DNA from 2 places in the Cellulomonas sp. NPDC058312 genome. Region 1 is predicted to be linked to the other one. Evidence: riboswitches for the same ligand, from Rfam matches in the RefSeq annotation. Region 1 holds a riboswitch; the other holds the start of a gene.
The links. Region 1 has a riboswitch for cyclic di-AMP ahead of ACFVXN_RS12625 (C40 family peptidase). Riboswitches for the same ligand answer to the same signal wherever they lie in the genome.
Positions count from the first base shown of each region.

Region 2: it holds a riboswitch for cyclic di-AMP, as region 1 does, so the genes downstream of both, ACFVXN_RS15485 (C40 family peptidase) here and ACFVXN_RS12625 (C40 family peptidase) in region 1, are expected to answer to the same signal.

Region 1 covers NZ_JBHVZE010000004.1:12,201-22,860, forward strand. Annotated here, with positions in the region: gene ACFVXN_RS12615 (universal stress protein) at 1-165, opposite strand, end outside; gene ACFVXN_RS12620 (HNH endonuclease) at 281-790, opposite strand; gene ACFVXN_RS12625 (C40 family peptidase) at 1,060-1,830, opposite strand; cyclic di-AMP (ydaO/yuaA leader) riboswitch at 1,833-2,043, opposite strand; gene ACFVXN_RS12630 (metal-dependent transcriptional regulator) at 2,267-2,965, opposite strand; partial or broken gene serC (phosphoserine transaminase) at 3,043-4,170, shown strand; gene ACFVXN_RS12640 (DUF4012 domain-containing protein) at 5,335-7,224, opposite strand; gene ACFVXN_RS12645 (MFS transporter) at 7,324-8,649, opposite strand; gene ACFVXN_RS12650 (MarR family winged helix-turn-helix transcriptional regulator) at 8,646-9,095, opposite strand; gene ACFVXN_RS12655 (endonuclease domain-containing protein) at 9,404-10,324, shown strand; gene ACFVXN_RS12660 (UDP-glucose dehydrogenase family protein) at 10,449-10,660, opposite strand, start outside.
Region 2 covers NZ_JBHVZE010000005.1:83,784-94,443, forward strand. Annotated here, with positions in the region: gene ACFVXN_RS15465 (CueP family metal-binding protein) at 1-357, shown strand, start outside; gene ACFVXN_RS15470 (hypothetical protein) at 535-756, shown strand; gene ACFVXN_RS15475 (peptidoglycan DD-metalloendopeptidase family protein) at 753-2,198, shown strand; gene ACFVXN_RS15480 (D-alanyl-D-alanine carboxypeptidase family protein) at 2,241-2,804, shown strand; cyclic di-AMP (ydaO/yuaA leader) riboswitch at 2,921-3,099, shown strand; gene ACFVXN_RS15485 (C40 family peptidase) at 3,099-3,896, shown strand; gene ACFVXN_RS15490 (hypothetical protein) at 4,239-4,931, opposite strand; gene ACFVXN_RS15495 (hypothetical protein) at 4,921-5,286, opposite strand; gene ACFVXN_RS15500 (hypothetical protein) at 5,270-5,992, opposite strand; gene ACFVXN_RS15505 (hypothetical protein) at 5,989-6,354, opposite strand; gene ACFVXN_RS15510 (hypothetical protein) at 6,351-6,638, opposite strand; gene ACFVXN_RS15515 (helix-turn-helix domain-containing protein) at 6,965-7,216, shown strand; gene ACFVXN_RS15520 (hypothetical protein) at 7,272-7,841, shown strand; gene ACFVXN_RS15525 (hypothetical protein) at 8,051-8,623, shown strand; gene ACFVXN_RS15530 (hypothetical protein) at 8,652-8,957, opposite strand; gene ACFVXN_RS15535 (hypothetical protein) at 9,219-9,890, shown strand; gene ACFVXN_RS15540 (hypothetical protein) at 10,006-10,434, shown strand.

The sequences.
Region 1 (10,660 bases):
GTACCCACCGTCGAGCGAGGCCGCCGTGAACGACGGCAGCGTGTACGAGCAGACGACGTGCAGCGGGCGCCGGCGGGTGCGGGCCTCCGCCGCGGCCCAGTCGAGCGCGTGCATGCTCGCCGCCGACCCGTCGACTCCGACCAGGATCTCCGCGTCTCGCTTCATGGCTGGGACCTCCTTCGGCGCACACCCCAGTGTGCCCCCGATCATGCCCCCTCCGCACCCCGTTGCGGGCCCGGACGTGGCGGAGTCTTTGCGGAGACTTGGGCCGCGCGGGTCGTCAGGCGGCGAGGTACGGCGACCAGGCCGGCTCGTCCGTGGCGGCGCCCCGCAGGAACGCCGACAGGCCGCGCGGCGGCACCGGCGTCCAGGCCAGCTCCCAGCCGATCTCGTGCAGCAGGTGGTCGGCCTTGCGGTGGTTGCACCGGCGGCACGCGGCGACGACGTTGCCCCACTCGTGCCGGCCGCCGCGCGACCGCGGGTGCACGTGGTCGACCGTGTCGGCGTGCGACCCGCAGTACGCGCACCGGTGGTCGTCCCGCTGCAGCACGGTCCGCCGGGTCGGGGGCAGCGGCCGCCGGACCGGCACGTGCACGTAGCGCGTGAGCGACAGGACCACCGGCATCGGCACCACGGCGTGCTCGGAGTGCAGCAGCCGGCCGTCGGACTCGAGCACGGTGGCCTTGCCGGACATCACGAGGGTGACCGCGCGGGGCAGCGCGACCACGCACAGCGGCTCGAGGCTGGCGTTCAGGAGCAGGGTCCTGGGTGGGGCGGGCGGCAGCAGCACGGCGTACTCCTGGATCCAGGTGGAGGACCCGTCTGGCTGACCGGGCCCGCTGGCGGAGGCAAGCAAGAGCAGGCTACGCGCCCCGGCGCGGATCGTCCTCGGTCAATTGCGCACGCGCCGCACGCACGCCCGCCGAGATGGCAGTCCGCGCCTGGGAGGACCGCGGCGGTCACAGGCGCCGAGTGCCATCTCGGCGAGCGGACGGGGACGACGAAGCCCCCGCGGCCGGTGGGCCGAGGGGGCTGCGTCGAGGAGGTGCTGCGGCGGTGTCAGCCGATGCGGATGTACGTCGGCGAGCTCTGCCAGATGCTGCGGAACTGGATCGTCTTGCCGGGACGCGGCGAGTCGATCTGCTGGTCGCCGCCCGCGTAGATCGAGATGTGCCCCGGGCTCCAGATCAGGTCGCCGGGCTGCGCGTCGGCGGCGGAGATCACGGTGCCGGCCGCCTTGATCGCGGACGACGTGCGCGGCAGGGAGATGCCGAGCTGCGCGTAGACGTAGGACACGAAGCCCGAGCAGTCGAAGCCGTCGGGCGTGGTGCCGCCGGAGACGTACGGGGTGCCCACGTAGCGCGCGGCGATCTCGAGGACCGCGTTGCCGGCGACCGACTGCGGGACCGCGGCCGCGGTCTCGACGGCGGCGGTCTCGACGGTGGCGCGCGCGGCACTGCGGGAGACGGTGCGCTCGACGACGCGGACCGGCTCGGGCTCGGGGACGACCGCGGTCGCGGCCGGGGCCTCGAAGGTCCACGCGGCGTCGGCGGGCGCGGTGACCACCGGGGCGGTCTCGAGCGCGGTCTTCGCGGACGCGGTCAGCGCGGCGGTGTCCACCGACGGCAGCGCGGCCTGGTCGCCGGACGTGGTCGCGGCGCCGGCCGGGACGGCGACCACGGAGACCATGAGGCCCGTGGAGGCCGCGACGACGGCGGTGCGACGGCCGACCTGGGCGAGGGAGCCCGTGGCGGCGGTGGCGAAGTCGGTCAAGGGGGTGACGGGGCGACGCGCGGAACGGTGTCGAGCGCGCACAGCACTAGCGGTCACGTACAGCCTCTCCTGGCGCCTACGAGGTGAGCTGTCGGGTTCGGGTGGAGTTACCCGGCCGCGGGACGTGTCCGGAAGCGTTCTCCGGTCGCGCCACGCGGCTTCACCCCAAGGTCGTGGTCCTGTCGGACCTCGACCACATGTGGTTCCCCCGCCCCTGCCGGCGAAGTCGTACGGACCCAGGGCGGCGGCAGGGCTCGGCGTACCGTCCTAGGGCTCTGGAGGAGGAGGGTTCCGCCGGAGCAGGACTGAACGTACCCGACCGCGGAGCCGATTGTCACGCTCCGGTCACGGTCCGTTCGCCGCCCGGGAGAACGCTCACATGCCACGACAGGGAGCCCGCAGGTCACCGACGCGACGGAGCCCCGCGAGTGACCTACGCCACACCGCGGGGCTCCGCATCCCGGTACCGGACGGGGCCGCGGCCCCGGCGGGCTCAGACCGCCCGGAGGAAGACGTGCCGGGCGATCTCCTGCGGCAGGTCCAGGACCGTCTCCGCGCCCGGGACGCCGACGGTGAGCGTGCCGCCGTCCTTGCGGATCGCGACCTCGACGCCCGGGAGCACCCCCGCGCCGGCGAACCGGGCCAGCAGCTCCACGTCGGTCTGCAGCGGCTCGCCCAGGCGGGCGACGACGCCGGTGGTCGAGCCGTCCTCGGCCACCGCGCGGGCGACCAGCGACTCGACGCCGTCGAGGAACCCGACGGCCGTGCGGACCTCCCCGATCTCCTCGAGCCCGGGGATGGGGTTGCCGTACGGGTCGAAGTGCGGGTGGTCCAGCAGCCCCGCGAGCCGGCGCTCGACGCGCTCGCTCATGACGTGCTCCCAGCGGCACGCCTCCTCGTGCACGTACTCCCAGTCGAGGCCGACGACGTCGACCAGCAGCCGCTCGGCCAGCCGGTGCTTGCGCATCACGCGCATCGCCTTCGTGGCGCCGACCTCGGTCAGCTCGAGGTGGCGGTCGCCGGACACGACCAGCAGCCCGTCCCGCTCCATCCGGGCGACGGTCTGCGACACCGTGGGGCCGCTGTGCCCGAGGCGCTCGGCGATGCGGGCGCGCAGCGGGGTGATCCCCTCCTCGGTGAGCTCGTAGATCGTCTTCAGATACATCTCGGTCGTGTCGATCAGGTCACTCACGCCGGTGCCCTCCATGTCGCGCGCGGACGTCCGTCCACAGGCTAGCCGGACCAGCGCCCCGGCAGCGGCGTGCGCGTATCGTGCGGCGCGTGACCACGACGCCTGGCGCCCCCGTGACCATCCCGGACCACCTGCTGCCGTCGGACGGCCGGTTCGGCTCCGGTCCCGCGAAGGTCCGCGACGCCCAGGTGCGCGCGCTGACCGCCGCGGGGCGCACGCTGCTGGGCACCTCGCACCGGCAGGCACCGGTGCGGGGCCTGGTGGGCCGGGTGCGCGCCGGGCTCGCCGAGCTGTTCGACCTGCCCGACGGGTACGAGGTCGCCCTCGGCAACGGCGGGTCGACGGCCTTCTGGGACCTCGCGACGCTCAGCCTCGTGGAGCAGCGGTCCGCGCACGCCGTGTTCGGCGAGTTCGGGGCCAAGTTCGCGGCGGCCGCCGCTCGCGCGCCGTTCCTCGGCGAGCCCGTGGTGAGCGAGTCGCCCGCCGGGACGTCGACCGTGCCGGTGGCGGTGGACGGCGTGGACGTCTACGCCTGGCCGCAGAACGAGACCTCGACCGGCGCGGTCGCCCCGGTGCGCCGCGTGCCCGGCTCGGCCGACCAGGGCGCGCTCGTCGTCGTCGACGCCACGTCCGCGGCGGGCGGCCTCGCCGTGGACGTCGCGCAGACCGACGCCTACTACTTCGCGCCGCAGAAGTCGTTCGCCTCCGACGGCGGCCTGTGGCTGGCAGTGCTGTCCCCCGCCGCCGTGGAGCGCGCGGCCCGCGTCGAGGCGAGCCGCTGGGTGCCGGAGTTCCTCTCGCTGACCACCGCGGTGCAGAGCTCGCGCGCGGACCAGACCCTCAACACCCCGGCGATCGCCACGCTCGTGCTGCTCGCCGAGCAGGTCGACTGGATGCTCGCGAACGGCGGCCTCGCGTGGTGCGCCGATCGGACCGCGACGTCCGCCGGCCACCTGTACGGCTGGGCGGACGCCCGCGACTGGGCCACCCCGTTCGTCGCCGACCCCGACCAGCGGTCCGCGGTCGTCGGCACCATCGACCTGGCCCCCGAGATCGAGGCTCCGACGGTCGCGCGCATCCTGCGCGAGCACGGCGTGGTCGACGTCGACCCCTACCGCAAGCTGGGCCGCAACCAGCTCCGGGTCGCGATGTTCCCGTCCGTGGAGCCCGACGACGTCCTGGCGCTCACCGCCTGCATCGACCACCGCGGGCGGCGGGGCGCTGCCCCGGCGTCAGCCGAGCGGCCCGTGCCGGTGCGCGGACGCCGCCACCAGCCCGGCCCCGAGCAGCACCAGCAGGCCCGCCCCGACCAGCAGGGGTCGGGTGCTCGCCCCGGTCGCGGCCAGGGCGACGGACGTCGGGCCGGCGGGAGTCGCCACCTCGGGCGCGCGGGCGACCTCGGGGGCGGCCACGACACCCGTCGCGGGCAGCGGTGCCGCCGCCTGCTCGACCGGCGCGCCCGCGACGGGGAGCCGACCCGTGGACACCGGCGTCGCGTCGGTCGCGGGGCCGGCGCACACGGCGGTGGCCGGCGGGTACGCCACCACCGTGGTCGCCGTCGGGTTCACCTGGAACTCGATCTGCACGGACGGCCGCGCGAAGCTGTACGCGTCCTCCTCGGTCCAGCTGCCGTCCGGGTTGCGCGTCCAGCCCGGCCAGTCGACCACCGCGCCGCCCTCCAGCACGGTGCCGGGCCAGTACGTCTGCCCCGACAGCGGCAGCCCGGACTGGACCACGTCCGGCCCGACCGGGTCGACCCAGGTGATCGTCACCGTGTCGAGCGTCGTGCCGACCGCCTCGACGGCGTACTCGAGCACCGGGGCGTCCGCGAGGCAGATGGCCGCCGCCCGGACGATCGTCAGCTCGCAGCGCGGCGGCGGAGCGTACCCGTCGGGGTCGGTCGCGGCGGCGAGCTCCGCGCAGTCGAGGCCGCCGGGGGTGTCCGGCGCGGCGAGCGCCGGTCCTGCCAGGCCACCGATCATCACGAGCACCCCGACGAGCCCGCCGAGCACGCGTCCCAGGACCTCCATGTCGCACCTCCGTCCGCACGGCGCCGTTGCCGCGCTGTCCCTGCTCGCCCGATTCAGACAAATCGGACATGTCGCCCAGGGTAGGCACGCGTCGGGCGGACGCGCCGGACGGGGACCGGGTGAACTCGACGCCCGGCACCCCCGCCGCCGGCACTCCCGCGGACCGCGGCCCGCGCCGCACCCCCGCGCCGCGCCCTGACGCGCGCGCCGCCCACGAGCGGTCACGACACGCTGGCCACGGCCGGGGCCGCCAGCGTGTCGTGACCTCTCGTCGAGGCGGGGCGGGTGGGAGCGGGTGGGACGGGTGCGGGCGGGTGAGGGTGGGGCGGGCGGGCCCGGTCAGGGGCAGGTGGTCGTGACCACGCCGGGGCCCGAGAGGGTCGGTGTGGTCCAGACGGTCAGCGACCCGCCACGGGCGGTGACGTCCACGACGTACTCCTCCCCCGTGCCCGGCGCCAGCCGCGAGGTCAGCACCGCGACCTCCCGACGCCCCTCGCGGGCCACCTGCCCGCCGACCACCGCGCCGTCGCGGCGCACCTCGCCGAGGGCGCCGTCGCGCGCGCCGTAGAACGCGACGTTCGTGGCGAGCCAGCCCGCGGGCACCCCGGAGCGGCCGTCGCCGAGCACCTGCGCCGGGAACCCCGCCACGTCCGCGGGCGGCGCGTAGCCGAGCCGCAGGGTGACGCGCGCCCGCGGCTCGCGTGTCCCGCAGCCCGACAACCGGACGTCGACCCCCACGTCGAGGTCGTAGCCGAGCTTGCCCGCGGTCGCGTCGTCGAGGAACACCCCGACCGCGTCGCCCACCCCTGCACCGGTCGGCGTCACCGCGTCACCGGTCAGGAACGCGCCCCCCACGCCCGACCCCGCGAGCACCACCTGCTCGGCCGGGCGGGCGGACCAGACGGCGACGCGTCGCTGGTCGACGGCCGCCCCGCCCGCGAGCGCCACCGCCCGGGCCGTCGCCGGCTCGGCCACCGCGTCGCGCAGCACCCCGAACACCGCCGCGGCGACCTGGGCGTAGAACGCGTCGCCGGCCCGTGGGTCCCCGTAGTCGAGGTAGGCGTCACGCAGGAGCACCCGCAGCAGGTCCGGGGCGCCGATCTCGGCACCGTCGGCCTGCACGGTCCGACCCGTGGCGGCGAGGACGTCGGCGACCACCACGGGGTCCGTCGCGACCACCCCGTCCACGACCTGGCCGGTCTGCGCCGCCCAGAACGCCGCGGCCAGCTCGGCCGCGCGCGGGAAGTCCGGGGTGAGCACCGTGTCCTGCACCCACCGCCCGAGCCGGTCGCCGTGCAGCGCGAGCTCCGTGCCGGTCAGCGGGATCACGGGCGCGGACAGCTCCGGGAGGTCCGCGGTGCTGCGCTGACCGACCAGTCCCACCGCACCGTCGTCCGCCCGGAGCACGGCGACCGCACCCACGATGCCGCCCTGCGCGCGCAGCTCCGCCGGGTTCAGCGACAGCAGGAGGTACGTCCGCGGGCCGTCCGCACCGAGCATCGTCGGCAGCACCGCGGCGACCTCCTGAGCGGCGGCGAGCGGCCCGGACGCACCCGCGAGCACGTCCTGCAGCGCGGCGACCGGCCCGGCCACCGGGCCCACCAGGCCGCCGGGGTCGATCGGCGCGAGCTCGGACCGGAGCCGGTCGACGGTCGCCGCCGCACGTCCCGCCGCCGGCGCGGCGGCCACCCCCGCGGCGAGGTCGACCCAGCCGCTCGGCAGCGCCGCGGCGCGTGCGGCGGCACGGTCGGCCGCGGCGGACGGGTCGGCCGCACGCGCCGGATCACCCGCGGGCCCCGGGGCGGCGGTGTGCGCCGGGTCGCCCGAGTGCGCCGGGTCGCCCGTGTGCGCCCGGTCGCCGGTGAGCGCCGCGAGCGCCGCGAGCAGGTCCGGGGCGGACTCGCGCGCGAGGTCGTCGGCCGCCCTCGACACGAGGCGCACCGCGGTGAGGTCGTCGCCGACGATCGGCAGGTGCTCGGCCAGGCGCCACACGGGGTCGTCGGCGGCCTCGGCCGCACGGTCGGCAGCGTCCTGCACCGCGGGCAGCCGGGCCCTCAGCGCCCCGACGTCGAGGGCGTCGACCTCGGGCCGGGCGCCGTCGGTGGCGGTCCGGAGGTCGCGCAGGGCGTCCGCGGCCAGGCTCACCCGCCACGCGAGCCAGCCGCCGGCCAGGAGGGCACCGGTGGTCAGCACCGCGAGGACGATCAGCACCCGCCGTCGGACTGCCATCCGCCGATCGTCACATACCGGACAATTCGGACACCTGTCGGGCGGGGAAGTTCACCCGGCTCCGGGCCCGCCGTCGCGGGACCCGGGGTGGGCGCGGCCTCACACCGCCCGGTCGGCCGCCTCGCGCGCGGCGAGCTCGTCGGCGGCCGCCCGCGCCGGTGGTGCGACCGTGGGGTGGACGACCTCCAGGTGCGGCCGGGACAGCAGCCGGTACCGCAGCTCGACGTCCCAGCGCCGCTTCGCCCACAGCGCCGCGGCCGCCGACACCAGCAGCGCCGTGATCGACCCGATGCCGATCGCCCACCGTGGGCCGAACGTCTCCCCGATCCAGCCGACGACCGGCGAGCCCACCGGCGTCGCCCCGAGCATCACGATCATGTAGAGCGACATCACGCGGCCACGCACCACCGGGTCGGTCGACATCTGGATCGTCGTGTTCGCCGCCGTGAGCATCGTCAGCGACGCGAGCCCCACCGGGACGCACGCGACCGCGTACGACAGGTACGTCGGCATCAGCGCCTGCACACCGGTCGCCACCCCGAAGGCGAACGCCGACCCGATCACCAGCCGCACCCGCGGCCGCTCCCGCCGGGCCGCGAGCAGCGCCCCCGCCAGCGACCCGATCGCGAGCACCGACCCGAGGATCCCGTACTCCCCCGCGCCCTTGCCGAACTCCGCGCGCGCCATCAGGGCGCTGGTCATCTGGAAGTTCAGGCCGAACGTCGACACCACGCAGATGACGACCATGATGACGAGGATGTCGCTGCGCCCCCGCACGTACCGGACGCCCTCGCGGATCTGCCCCTTCGCGCGCGGCGCCACCGGCATCGGGTGCAGCTCGGAGGTGCGCATCGCCACGAGCGCCAGGATCGTCGCCGCGAACGAGACCCCGTTGATCACGAACACCCAGCCCGTGCCCACCGCCGCGATCAGCAACCCCGCCAGCCCCGGGCCGATCAGGCGCGCCGCGTTGAACGAGGTGCTGTTCAGGCCGACCGCGTTCGACATCCGGTGCACCGGCACCAGCTCCGCGACGAACGTCTGCCGCACCGGCTGGTCGACCGCCGCCACCGCGCCGAGGGCCGCCGCGAACACGTAGACGTGCCACAGCTGCGCGTGCCCGGACAGCACCAGGGCTCCCAACCCGAACGCGAGCACCCCCTGCGCGCCCTGCGTGATCATCAGCAGCCTGCGCCGGTTCACGCGGTCGGCGAGCACACCCGCCCACGCGGACAGCAGCAGCGTCGGCGCGAACTGCAGGGCGGTCGTGATGCCCACCGCGAGGCCGGAGTCGTCGGACAGGTCGGTGAGCACCAGCCAGTCCTGGGCGACGCGCTGCATCCAGGTCCCGATGTTGGCGACGAGCGCCCCTGCGAACCACAGGCGGTAGTTCGGGATCTTCAGCGAGGCGAACGTCGAGCTCATGCCGGCCCCCGCTGACCCGCCGCGATCCGGCGCAGCAGCACGGCGGCCTCCGCGAGGGTGCGGCGCTCGTCGGCGGTCATCGTGCCGAGCTGCTCGGCGAGCCAGGCGTCCCGGCGGCGGCGGGTCTCGCGGACCTCGGCCTCCCCCTCCGGCGTCAGGCTGACGACGACCAGCCGGCCGTCGCTCGGGTGCTCGGACTTCGCCACGAACCCGAGCGCGACCAGCGCGTTCACGGTCCGGGTCATCGACGGCGGCTGGACGTGCTCGGCGTCCGCGAGCGCCCCCGGGGTGAGCGGCCCCTCGCGCAGCAGGATCGCCAGGACGTTGAACTGCGGGTCGGGCAGGTCCGCGGCGCCGCGGCGGGACCGGATGCGCCGCGTCGAGGACCCGAGCGCCCGCCGCAGGTCCGCCGCCAGCTCGGAGTCGCGCGCAGGATCATGAGTCACGTTCCTTACCTTAACTCATTACCCCCGCTAACCACCCCGCGCGCCAGCGCCCTCGCCCCGCGCGCCCGCGCGCCCGCGCACCCGCGCACCCGCGCTGCCGAGATGACACTGCTCGCCTTGCGCGAGCGACGCCGGCCCAGGCGAGCACTGCCATCTCGGCGCAGAGGGGACGCGGTGCGGGCGGCGGCGGGCGGGGGGCGGGGCGGTGAGGGGGGCGCGAGCCCTGCACAGGGTGACGGGGCGCGCGTCGTCCACAGGTGCGCGGCACCGTGCCGGCGGGGGCACGACGTGCTCGGCACGCTGGGTCGATGCCACGAACCGACCGTCCCCTGCCCCCCGCCCTGCGACGTGGACCGTTCTCCGTCGCGACCGCGCTCGCCCTCGGCGTCGACGACCACTGGCTGCGGCGCAGTCGGCTGCGGATCCCCACGCCCGGGGTGCGGAGCCCGAGCCCTCACCCAGCCCCGTCGGACCTGCGCGCGCGGTGCGCAGAGCTCGTTCCGGCCCTGCCGGCCGACGCGATCTTCTGCCACGTCACTGCCCTGGCCCTGCTCGGCTCGGACCTTCCGTTCGGCGCGGACGCGGCTGGAGGGCTGCACGTCCAGGTGGGCCCGGGCACGTCGTGGCCACGCCGTGCCGGGCTGATCGGCCACCGCCGACCCGTGCGGGAGACGGCCTCGTTCACGCTGCCCCACGACATCCGGGTGCTGACCCCCGAGCTCGCGTGGCTCCAGCTCGCGACATCGCTCACCCCGCACGAGCTCGTCGTCGCCGCCGATGCGCTGATGCGGCGCCGGACGGGGCTGTGCACCCTGGACCAGCTCGCGGGGGCGGTCGCCGGGTTGCCGCGCGGCGCGCGAGGGGTCCGAGTGCTGCGGTCGGCGCTCGAGCTGGCACGCGCGGACACGGACTCCTGCATGGAGACGCGGCTGCGGCTGGTCCTCGTGGACGCCGGTCTGCCCTGCCCGGTGGTCAACCAGCTCGTCCGCGGGCCCGACGGCCTGGTCGTCGCCATGCCCGACCTGTCGTACCCCCGTGAACGGGTCGCGATCGAGTACGACGGCGACGTGCACCGGACCGACCGGTCGGTGTGGCGCCGCGACATCGCGCGACGCCAGCACCTGGAGTCGCTCGGGTGGCGCGTCGTCACCTGCACGGCCGACGACGTGCTGCGCGACCCCGACCGCCCGGTCACCTGGGTCCGCCGCGCACTCGCCCGGCGGACCTGAGCCCCGCCGAGATGGCAGACCTCGCGTGTCGACGAGACCCCTCGCAGAGGCGCGGACTGCGATCTCGGCGAAGCACCGGCGCGTGGAGGCGGCGCGGGGCGGGGGGCGCGGGCGCGCGCGGGGGTCAGGGGCGGCCCAGGGCGCGGTACGTCCAGCCGGCCGCGCGCCAGGCGCGGGGGTCGAGGACGTTGCGGCCGTCGAGGACGCGGCGGTGGGCGACCACCGTGCCGAGGGCCGCCGGGTCGAGGCGGCGGTACTCGGGCCACTCGGTGGCGAGCAGCACCACGTCGGCGTCGGCGGCGGCCTCCTCGGCGGTGTCGGCGTAGGCGAGGCCGG
Region 2 (10,660 bases), on a different contig from region 1:
GTCCTGGTGTCCGCGCCGGACGGGTCGCAGGAGGTCTCGGTCCCGATCGAGGAGAGCCACTACCTGTCGATCGCGCCGTACGTGGACCAGACGCACGACTGCTTCTTCCACTCACTGACCACCTGCACCGGCGAGATGGGCGGCGAGGAGATCACGGTCCGGGTCGTCGACGACCGCACCGGCGAGGTTTACGTCGACGAGACCAGCCGGACCCACGACAACGGGTTCGCCGGGTTCTGGCTCCCGCGGGACATCAGCGCCACCATCACCGTCACCGCTGCCGGCCGCAGTGCCGAGACGAGCGTCGAGACCGGCCCCGACGACCTGACCTGCCTGACCAGCCTGCAGCTCACCTGACCGTCGCGGCGGCGCGCACCGGCCCCGCCGGCCCGCACGGCGCGGTTCGGCCCGGTGATCTTGATCAAATCTTCATCGTCCGCCAGAGGAGACTTGACGCGCGCTGCCGACAGTTGAAGGCATGCACGTACCTCACGACGGTCACCGGTCGAGCGGCGGCCCGGCATGTGGTGCCAGATGACCCCCGCCGGCTGGGCCGTCATGGGCACCGCCTGGCTCGCCCTGATCGCCCTGGCCGTCTGGGGCGTGTCCCGGCTGTTCCCGACTCGCGGCGCCAGCAGTCCGCGTGCCGCGCTCGATGAGTGGCTCGCGTCGGGGACGATCGACGCCGAGCTGTACGGCCGGCTCCGGGCCGACCTGGACGCCGCGGGACCGAACCGCTCGAGCCGCCCGTGGTGAGCGCCCCCACCCGCCGGTCGCGTGCCGCGACCGCGGGCCGCTCCCGCGCGCTCGCGACGGCAACCCTGGTAGCGGTCATGGCCGCGACGGTGCTGCTCCCGGCCGCGCCGGCCGCCGGTGACACCACCGACGACCAGGCGCGCGCGGCCCAGCAGCGCGCCGAGGCCGCGCAGCGTCAGTACGAGGACGCGCAGGAGTCGGTCGAGGACCTGTCCGCGGAGCTGGCGCAGGCCGTGCTGACGCTGGAGGAGACGAAGGCTCGCCTGCCCGCCGCCCAGGCGGCGCTCGACGAGGCGACGCGGACCGCGGACGCCGCCCAGCGGCAGGCCACGCTCGCGCGCACCCGGCTGGAAGACACCAGCGACGTGCACGCCTCGCTGGTGGCTCAGATCGAGCTGGACTCCACCCGGACCGCCGAGGTGCGGTCCACCGTCGCCCAGCTCGCGCGCGCCGCCTACCAGGGGCGGTCCAGCTCCTCGGGTCTGGAGATCGCGGTCGGCGCGAGCTCGGTGGAGGACTTCCAGTCTCGGTCGTCCACGGCGTCCACGGCCCAGCGGATGCAGGCGCGGACGCTCGACGAGCTGATCGAGCTGGAGGCCGCCGGGCGCAGCAACGAGTCCCGGCTGCAGTCCGTGGTCCAGACGCTCGACGATCTCGAGCAGCAGGCCGAGAGCGAGGCCCGCGCAGCGGATGACGCCCTGGCCGCCCAGCGCGAGCAGAGCGCCGCCCTGGAGCGGGCCGTGGCCGACCAGACGGCCGCCGCCGCGCGCATCGAGGGTATGAAGGGCCAGGCCGAGGCGGAGCAGGCAGCGGCCGACGCCGCCCGAGCCACCGCGGACGCGGAGATCGCGCGGATCGCGGCGCAGCAGGAGGCCGAAGCCGCCGCCGCGGCCGCAGCCGCAGCCGCGGCTGCAGCGCAGTCGGCACCAGCGAGCCCCGCGCAGCCGGAGCCCGCTGTACCGGGCAAGCCGGGGCCCGCCGCGCCACCCGCGGCACCGCCGGCCGCACCGCCGCCGGCGGCCGAGTCCGGCGCTCTGTTCTCGAATCCGACGTCGATCCAACCGATGTACGTCACCTCGAACTACGGCATGCGGCTGCACCCGATCCTGGGCTACACGCGCCTGCACGCCGGGATCGACCTGCGCACCTACTGCAACACCCCGCTGTACGCGCCGCGCGACGGCACCGTGCAGTGGGCCGAGTGGCGCAGCGGCTTCGGCAACCAGGTGATGCTCAGCTACGGCACCGTCAACGGGCAGTCGCTGATGAGCTCCTCGAACCACCTGACCCGGTCGGTGGTCCGCGCCGGACAGTCCGTGACCCGCGGCCAGCTCATCGGGTACTCCGGCAACACCGGCCTGTCCGGCGCGTGCCACCTGCACTTCGAGGTCTACGTCGGCGGCAAGACCGTCGACCCCGCACCCCTGCTCGGGCTGCGATGACCACCACCCGTACCTGCTGCGCGACACCGGAAGGAGAACCGCGTGGACGGCATCACCGCGACCAGCGCGCGCATCCTTGAGATCCGCCAGCTCATCGGCACCACCACACCCCGCTCCACCACGGTTGCGGCGGGTTCGGGCGACGCGTTCGCGGCGGCGCTCTCGGCGGCCGTCGACGGCACGACGACCAGCGCCTCGACCGCCCGCAACGCGCAGGGCGTGCCCGCCGACCTCGCGGCCTACGGCAACGGGAAGGTCCCGCGCGACGCCCTCTCCGAGATCGGGAGCACCGGGCACCGGCTGTGGGCTCCCGCGGGCCAGGCCCTCGAACAGCTGCTGGCCGCCGCCGAGCGCGACGGGGTCGACATCGGCATCACCGACTCCTACCGGTCCTACGACGCCCAGGTCGATGTCGCCCGCCGCAAGGGCCTGTACTCCCAGGGCGGCCTGGCGGCCCAGCCGGGCACCAGCCCGCACGGCTGGGGCGTGGCCGTCGACCTCGATCTGGACGACGCCGCCCAGAAGTGGATGCGCGCGAACGCAGGGCGGTTCGGATTCGTCGAGGACACCCCACGCGAACCGTGGCACTGGGTCTACAAGACGTGAGGCCGCAGCACCCGCTGCGGTCACCAGGACGGACGAGGGAGGACTGAGACCACACGACCCTCCGGGCTCGCCCGGAGCAGCACCGTCATCAACGCGCTCAGGGGCAGATCTGAGCGACCGGGTGGACGCCGAGTCCTGCCACCACCCGGATCATCTCGACCACGTACGGCAGGAACGGGGGAACCACCGATCGTCGGGCACGCACGTGCCCTCGGGGTGAAGCCGGTCCACGGACCGGCCGGGCGTCTCCCGCCCGAACCCGACAGCTCACCCCGCAGGCGGCAGGAGACATCCATGCCTACACGCCAGACCACCGCCGCGCGGCACCGCGCGGACGGCCGAGCACACACCGTGCTCACCGACGCCCGCCTCACCGCGGCGCACAACTTCTCCAGCGCTACGCGACGCACCGGCGCAGCCGTCGCCTCGTCCGGCCTGGCGGTGTCGCTCCTCGCGGCACCGGCCCTCGCGGACGACGAGGTGCGGACGACCGCCGTGGACGTCTCGGCCCTGACCCAGTCGGCCCGGGCCATCGTCGAGGCCGCCCCGGTCGTCGCCTCGCCCGCAGAGGCGTCCTGGACGTTCGAGAACCCGGCCGTGACCGCCGTGACCCCGCCGCCGCCCCCGCCGCCCGTCGTCGAGGAGGAGCCCGAGCCCGAGCCCGAGGAGGCGGCCAGCCGCTCGCGATCGGCCGAGCCCGCCGCCCCGGCCGCCGAGCCGGCACCCGCGGCCGTCGGCGCGCCCGCGCCGGCGAGCGCGAACGGCAGCGCCATCGTCGAGATCGCCTCGAGCCTCGTCGGGATCCCGTACGTCTGGGGCGGCACGACCCCGTCCGGATTCGACTGCTCCGGGTTCACCTCCTACGTCTACGCGCAGGTGGGGATCACGCTGCCCCGCACGTCCGGCGACCAGCGGTACGCCGGCGTGGAGGTCCCGCGCGACCAGGCCCAGCCCGGCGACCTGATCTGGTCCCCGGGGCACATCTCGATCTACGCCGGCGGGAACCTGCAGGTCGACGCACCCACCCCCGGCAAGAGCATCCAGATCCGGGAGATCTGGCAGTCCAACCCGAAGTTCATCCGCGTCGGGTAGTCGGGAGCAGCGGGCTGCACGCCGTGAAGTGTGCAGCCCGCTGACCGCCGCAGGTCTTCGTGCGCGCCTGGTCCGAAGCACTCGAGCAGCACCTTGCCAGCGGGTCCGGTACACACCAGGAGATGACGCAGGCGATCGGTCGTTCATCGCGTTGAGGCAGCTCAGCCAGTCGCGTCCGGCACGACGGGCCACCCAGTCGAGGCGGCGATGGTCGGCCCGAACCGGTCGCTGATCACGGATGCCGGCAGAGAGCTCGCCAACGAGTTCAGCGCCCCGTTGTGTGCGCGACGCACCGTCGGCTCATGAGCGACTTCATCACCGAGCGGGGCCGCCGGCTGCTGGCTAGTCGTCAGGAAGCGCCGGGTCCTTCAACGGCACGCCACACGCGGGGCAGTACCGGTCGCCTGGTGCGTGCGCGTGCGGGCAGGTGACACGACGTCGGTAGGCACGGATCTCGCCCGCCACGAGGGTGAAGGCCCGGGCGTAGTCGACGCGACCCGCCGCGTACAGCTCGCTGGCGTCACCGGACCGGACGAGGACCGTCGGGGCATCGGCCGGCGCCGCCCACGGATCGAGGTCCGGGTCCTCTTCCGGGCCCAGCACGATCGTGTAGGAGTCCCACCGCTCCCGCAGGTAGAACCGGTGTCCGTCGACGGTTCCGACGACGACCCACGGCGCCGCGGCCGACTCCTCTCTCGCCTCGATGCCGAGCGCGGCAGCGGCAGCGGCGAGCGCCCGCTCGTCCGCCTCACGCTCGGCTTCCTGCTGCTCACGTCCGGCCTCCATCACACGCCGGAAGTTCGCGAGGTGGTCCGACCGCTCCTGCGCGGACCACTGGCAAGAGCAGACGGCACCGGCGTGGACCTCCGGGTTACCCGGCTTCGGGTGGCAGCTGCACTCGCACTGTGCGGCGGCGTCCAGGTCACGCACCGAACCAGGCGCGGCCTCGAGCAGGCGGCGACGGGCAGCGGCCGCGTCCGCACGACGGCTTTGTTCGCCGCCGACCGGTTCCGGCCTCGTCAGGTCATCGGGCATCGAACGCCCCTTCGCCGAGCTCCTCGATTCCCACCACTGGCGTCGTGCGGCGCAGCGTCTCGATAGCCGCGGGATCCAGAGGCTCCAAGGTGAGGTACATGTCCTCGCCGAGAGCAAACCCCCGCACCGGCCGGCCGTCGACCACGTGGTAGATCGCGATGACCTGGAGCGACTCGTCGTCGCGCCGCAGCGAGCCCAGCGGAAACCTCGGGTCGTCACCGACGGGACCCCCCGTGACGCGCGTGGCGGTGACCACGCCGTCCGGAGCGACCGACTCGATCAGGTGGATCGCTCCGGACGCGGTCGTGACCAGCCAGCGACCGGGGGTGCGCATCGGGTCAACCGGGCTGCTCATCGGGACCCGCGTCGTCGTTCTCGTCGTCGACCTCGTCGTCGGGGAACTTGATGCGGGCGTCGCGGGGTTCGAGCAGTCGCATGAGGTCCCAGGCGTACGCGCCGACGTTGAACTCGCCCGTGAACCAGCTCGACCAGTAGACGGCCTCGATCGAGGAGGTGCGGTGCCGGTGCAGGGCCCACCAGTCCCACGCGACGATGAGCGCGACCCGTCGACCGTCCTCGGTCAGGACGACCCGCTCCCATCGCTCGATCCCGGGGAGGAGCTCGTGCCACTGGTCGGCGGCCTCGTCGATGGTCATGACCCTCAGCCGTGCGTCCTCTTCCCGGGAGCCGTGCGGCTTGCGCTCGCTCGCGCTCGGGTCGGCCGGCGCTTGCGGATCCCGGTCGCGGAGCTCCTGGGCGGAGGCGTGGACCGCGGCCTCGAGGCCACGGACGAGGACCTCCAAGCCGACGTCGCGCCCGAGGTCGACCTGCCCGACGAGGAACCGCGCATCGCCGTTCAAGGTGACACCGGTCGGGACGTTCGGGTCTCGTTCGGTCGTCCGCGGTGGCTGCATCAGGCCCACCTCGAACATCTTGTCGATCTGGCTCTGCTCGAACGCGAGACCCGCCTGGCCGTGCTCCTCGAACCGGATCACGGCGCCTTCGGCGAGCTCCACCCGGGTCGGCAGCGACCACAGCCACGGGCGCCCGATGCCGGTCACAGCCGGCCGTCCTGCGGGAAGGCCGGCAGTCCGGCGAGCTCCTCGGCCTCGACGTAGTCGATCGACGTCACCAAGCGCTGGAGCCACCACCCGTAGTCGGCGCCGGCGGGGTCCCAGTCGTAGGTGTACTTGTGCCGGTCGCCGACGCGGATGACTCCCTCGTCGCGACCGAACAGCGCCACGACCTGGACCAGCGGAACCCAACGGCCGTCACCGGGGCCGGGCGACGATCCCGGCCCGGGCTGCCGCAGCAGCAGCGAGGAGTCGGCGTCCACGTAGTAGGCGGTCGGGCTGGACGAGCAGATCGCCCAGACGCCGTGGGCGTCGGCCAGCACGAGCTCGGAGACGCTGGGCGCGTTCATGACGACCTCGGCGGGAGGACCGGCGGGACGTGACGCTCCCACGGCTCGGGTGTCGGGTCGCCGTTGACGGTGGCGCGCGCCTCGATGTCGGTCGTGCGCCCGGCCTTGCCCTCGATGACCACGCGGACCGCGCTCTCGTACCCGTACCGCCACCCGCGGCGGAACTCGTCGCGGGCCTGGAGCCGCGAGGTGCCGACCACGACGGTCATCGCGAACAGGCAGACCGCGACCGTGACCGGCTCACCGGCGAGCAGCGCCGCGATCCCGCCGACCAGCGTGACCACGCAGGACACGATCGACGCTCCCCACCACCGCACCTGCGTACCCGTCGTCCGTGCGGACCGTGTTGCCCTGAACCGGGAGCCGATGGTGTTCACGGCTGCCCTCCCTCGTCTCGCGGGGCGGCGCTCCTCGTGGCGGCGGAGGCGCGTTACTGCGGACTGAACTCCACTCATAGTAGACATCGTTGGGCCGCCGTCAAGACGCCCGATGGCCGCGGCAGCGCTTCGCGCCCCTGCTCAAAGCGCGTAGTGTCTAGACAGTGAGGGATGGATCAGGCTCCACTTATAGGGGGTCGAGCTCGCGTCCCCGCGCTCCTAGCGTCGAGCGGGTGCCCCGTCAGGAACCCGAAGCGACGCAGCTGCGCTCCTTCGGCACGACGCTGCGGCTGATCAGGACCGACGCCGGGCTGACCCAGGAGCAGCTGGCGCACGCCGCGGGCGTCGGACGGACGTACGTCGGTGAGGTGGAGACGGGCGTGCGCAACCCCACGCTCACCAGCATCTGGCAGCTCGCCTCCGCGCTGCACGTATCGCCGCGGTCGTTCTTCCCCCACGTGGAAGCGGAAGACGGTCACCACTGAGCCTCGAGTGCAGGGTTCGCCGCGCCGCCGGTGGAGTGGGAGCTAGCGTGACGCCGTGACCGCCGAGTTCTGGACCGTCGTAGCCGCCGGCGCCTCTGTCGTCGCCGCAGCCGCGGCGATCGTCGCTGTCGCCTTCGACCTGTACCGGCGCCGGGAGGACCGTGCAGAACGGCGCCAGGAGCAGGCGGCCCACCACGAAGCCGAGATCAGGAGCCAGGCCCAGAGAGTCGTCGCCTGGGCCGACGTCCGGATCGCGTACGAGATCCCCGAGTACGCGGTCGACCCGTACGGCGGCACCGAGGTCCTGTGGGCGCACAACACCAGCGACTCTCCCGTCTACGACGTCGCCGTACCGCACGCCTGGTCGGGGTCGTCAACGAGCTTCGTGGTGGTGCGCGCTGTTCTCCCACCGACGCCGGCGCCGGTCGTGATGGTCAAGTGGGTCCGCGACCGCACGGACGACGGCCCTCCGGACGAGGACAGCAGCACCCTGTCCGCACTGACCTTCCGAGACGCCGCCGGTCGCTGGTGGCGACGCGAGAGCAACGGGGATCTCGTCCAGCTGGACGCTCGCCCGAAGTACGCCGCGGACACCGTCACCATCGCCGACCTTCGCGCCACGTGACCGCTGCACGGGTCCGAACCCTCGCCGCCGTCGGTCCGTCGGCGATGGTCGGCTGACAGCCCGGCGGCTCTTGTCCGCCGGCCGCCGGCCGGAGCACACTGGCGACGTCGGGACACCCACCGGGAGCGCGCAACGCAGCCGTGGTGAAGAAGGGTGTTGCCGATGCATCTCCAAGTCGCCCTTGATCCCAGTGTGACCGGACCGGGCCTATGAGCCTCGCCCGAGACCGATCGCGCGGGGCACGCGCGATCCAGCGCGAGCTCGCGATCTCGTACACGGACGCACTCCGGATATGGGAAGAGCGCAATCCCGACCTCGCCGCGCGGGCGGCCGTGTCCCGCGCTGCCGCCCGCGAGAAGGCGGCCGCGCGCAAGCCCGGTGTCGACATCGATGGGTACTTCCGCCGGGTCCTCGGCGTACCGCTCGCAACTCTCGACCTGGAGCCACCTCCGGGCGTGCCCGGCGCCGTCGTCGCGCGAGTTGCTCGGCGCGACGAGCCCGACAGACCCGGCCGTGTTCGCGTCACGAAGGAGGGTGCCGCGGTCTGGGAGATCGACACGAACGTCAAGGTCACCGTCCAGGGACGCTGGGAGGGCCCCGTCGAGGACGCCGCCCGCGATCCCCGGGTACGGAACGTGGAGGTCGGCCCCGGATGGGTGACCATGGCCCCTCGCCGGGCGAGGGTGACGTTCCACGTCAAGGTGGCCGGGAACCCGCCGACCTTGCGCTATGCACGGACGACGTGGAGGTGGCTGGACGACGACTCGCGTCGACCGCGCTGAACTGGTGGCTTCTCCGAGCCCACACCTCTCACGGCATCACGACCCGGTAAGCGCCCGCTCCTGCCGCTGCCACCGCCATCAGCACGAGCGGCACTTGGACGACGACGATGTCCAGCGTGACGCACACCAGGTACAGACGGGGGTGGGCACCGCACATCAGCTGCAGCTGCTCCGCGCTGCTGCTCGTTCCCGAGAAGCGACGACGAGCCAAGGACTCGAAGTACATCGAGAACGGGCGCATGGCGAGGATCGAGCCTGTGAGGGCGGACGGCGCCATGCCCTCGGATGCAGCGCCCGCAGGGTTCGTCGGCGTCGACACGTCGAGCTCGGTCATCGGGCACACTCCACACGCAGGCCAATGAAGGACTGCTGCGCGCGTGTGAGTGAGTTGATGCCCGGCTACCCCTGGCTAACCGATTCGGCGATGTGTGATGTCAGGGGACGCAGCGCGAGCAATGAACCACGCGCCGTGCGTACAGCGCAAGTACCGCTGCGGAACCGTGACGAAGTCACGGATCTCTGCGCGAACAGTCCGCCTCGATAACGCCAACGGTGCAAGATCTTCCCTGTGGAGCACAGGCGACTAGATCAGTGGGTGATCGACGCTGTCGCGGGTGTCGAGCTGGAGCTCCACGCGAGCTCCACCCCGTTCGACCGGGAGGGTGTCGTCGAGTGGCAGATCGCCGGGTCGGTCTTGGTCGAGTCGGAGCGGCTCGCTGACCTGAGCGCGCCCGAATCGGACGTCGCCACACTCGGCGACGACCCGGAGTTCACGCGCGTGACGATCTTCGTGATGCGGGGCCTGACGTTGAACCTGCTCGAGGTCGACGCGCGCGACGCTCTCGACGAGGACAGCGCCGACGCGGCCGAGATGATGCCGCTGTTCTCCGCGGACGGGGAGTTCACCGAGGAGGTCGAGGACCGTCTGGGCGGACTGGTCGGAGCGTACTCGTTCGTGTTCCTCGACCGAGTGTGGCTACTGCCGGCCTGGCGCGGGTTCGGACTCGGACGCGTGCTGACGGACAAGGCGATCGGCATGGTCACCGAGGCGCCGATCTCGCTCGTGGGCGTCCACAGCCATCCGTACGAGGACTGGGACGAGGAGCACCCCGACCCGTCTCCAGACGCGATCGCGCGAACCGACCACGTATGGGAGTCGCTCGGCTTCGTGCGGGTGTCGGGTCAGCTCTTCGTGCGCGACGAGTCACTGGTCCACCCTTTCGCCGAAGAGCGCGCGGTTTCACTCGGACTGATCAACCGCGCATGATTTCGGCCTTGCGAGCAGCTGTCACCACGTCCCCGAGCCGTAGAAGCCAGGTCGCGATCCGCCCCTGCACGACGCGCAGAACACCACGCGCGCCTTCACCGCTACCGTGTGCACCGTGAATCTGGGGACGGTTCCTGACTGGTTTAGCGTCTTCGTCAACGGCGCCGTCGCCTTGGTCGCCTGGGTCGGATTGCGTCACGCCCGCCAGGACGCGCGTCGAGCCGAGAAGCGCGCAGACGATGCCCATCAACAACTCGCGGAGGACCGTGAAAGGCGTGCATCGGCCGGCCTAGCGCGCGCTGACCTCGTTCACGTGACCACGCTGCTCACGCATCACGAGGCCCTGTTGCCCAACGTCTATCTGCGGCCAATCGACACGGGCGAGATCCGAGCTGCCCTCGCCGCGCTCCCTCGCGAATCCGTACCAAGGACGAGAGCCCTCTACTCAGAGGAGTCCGCGCGCAGGCCCTCCCGTGACGGGGTGACTGCCGAACTGCACGCCGAGGTGCAGCGCCTGAGGGCGCTGAGCGTCACTGATGCGTAGCCGCGCACCTCAGGCTGCCAACTGGGTCGCTAGCGGGCACGGTCCCGGAGGAGACCCGGCTCGTCCGAGCCGGGTCTCCTCGCCGGTCAGCGCCGCATGGGGCGGACGCAGTTTCCGACGGGGCACCGCCAGCAGTCGACGTCGAAGTCCATCTCGACCCCGTGCTCATTGCACATGGGCTGTGGCATCCGGACCACCTCCTTCCCGCAGACCCACCGCGGTGGCC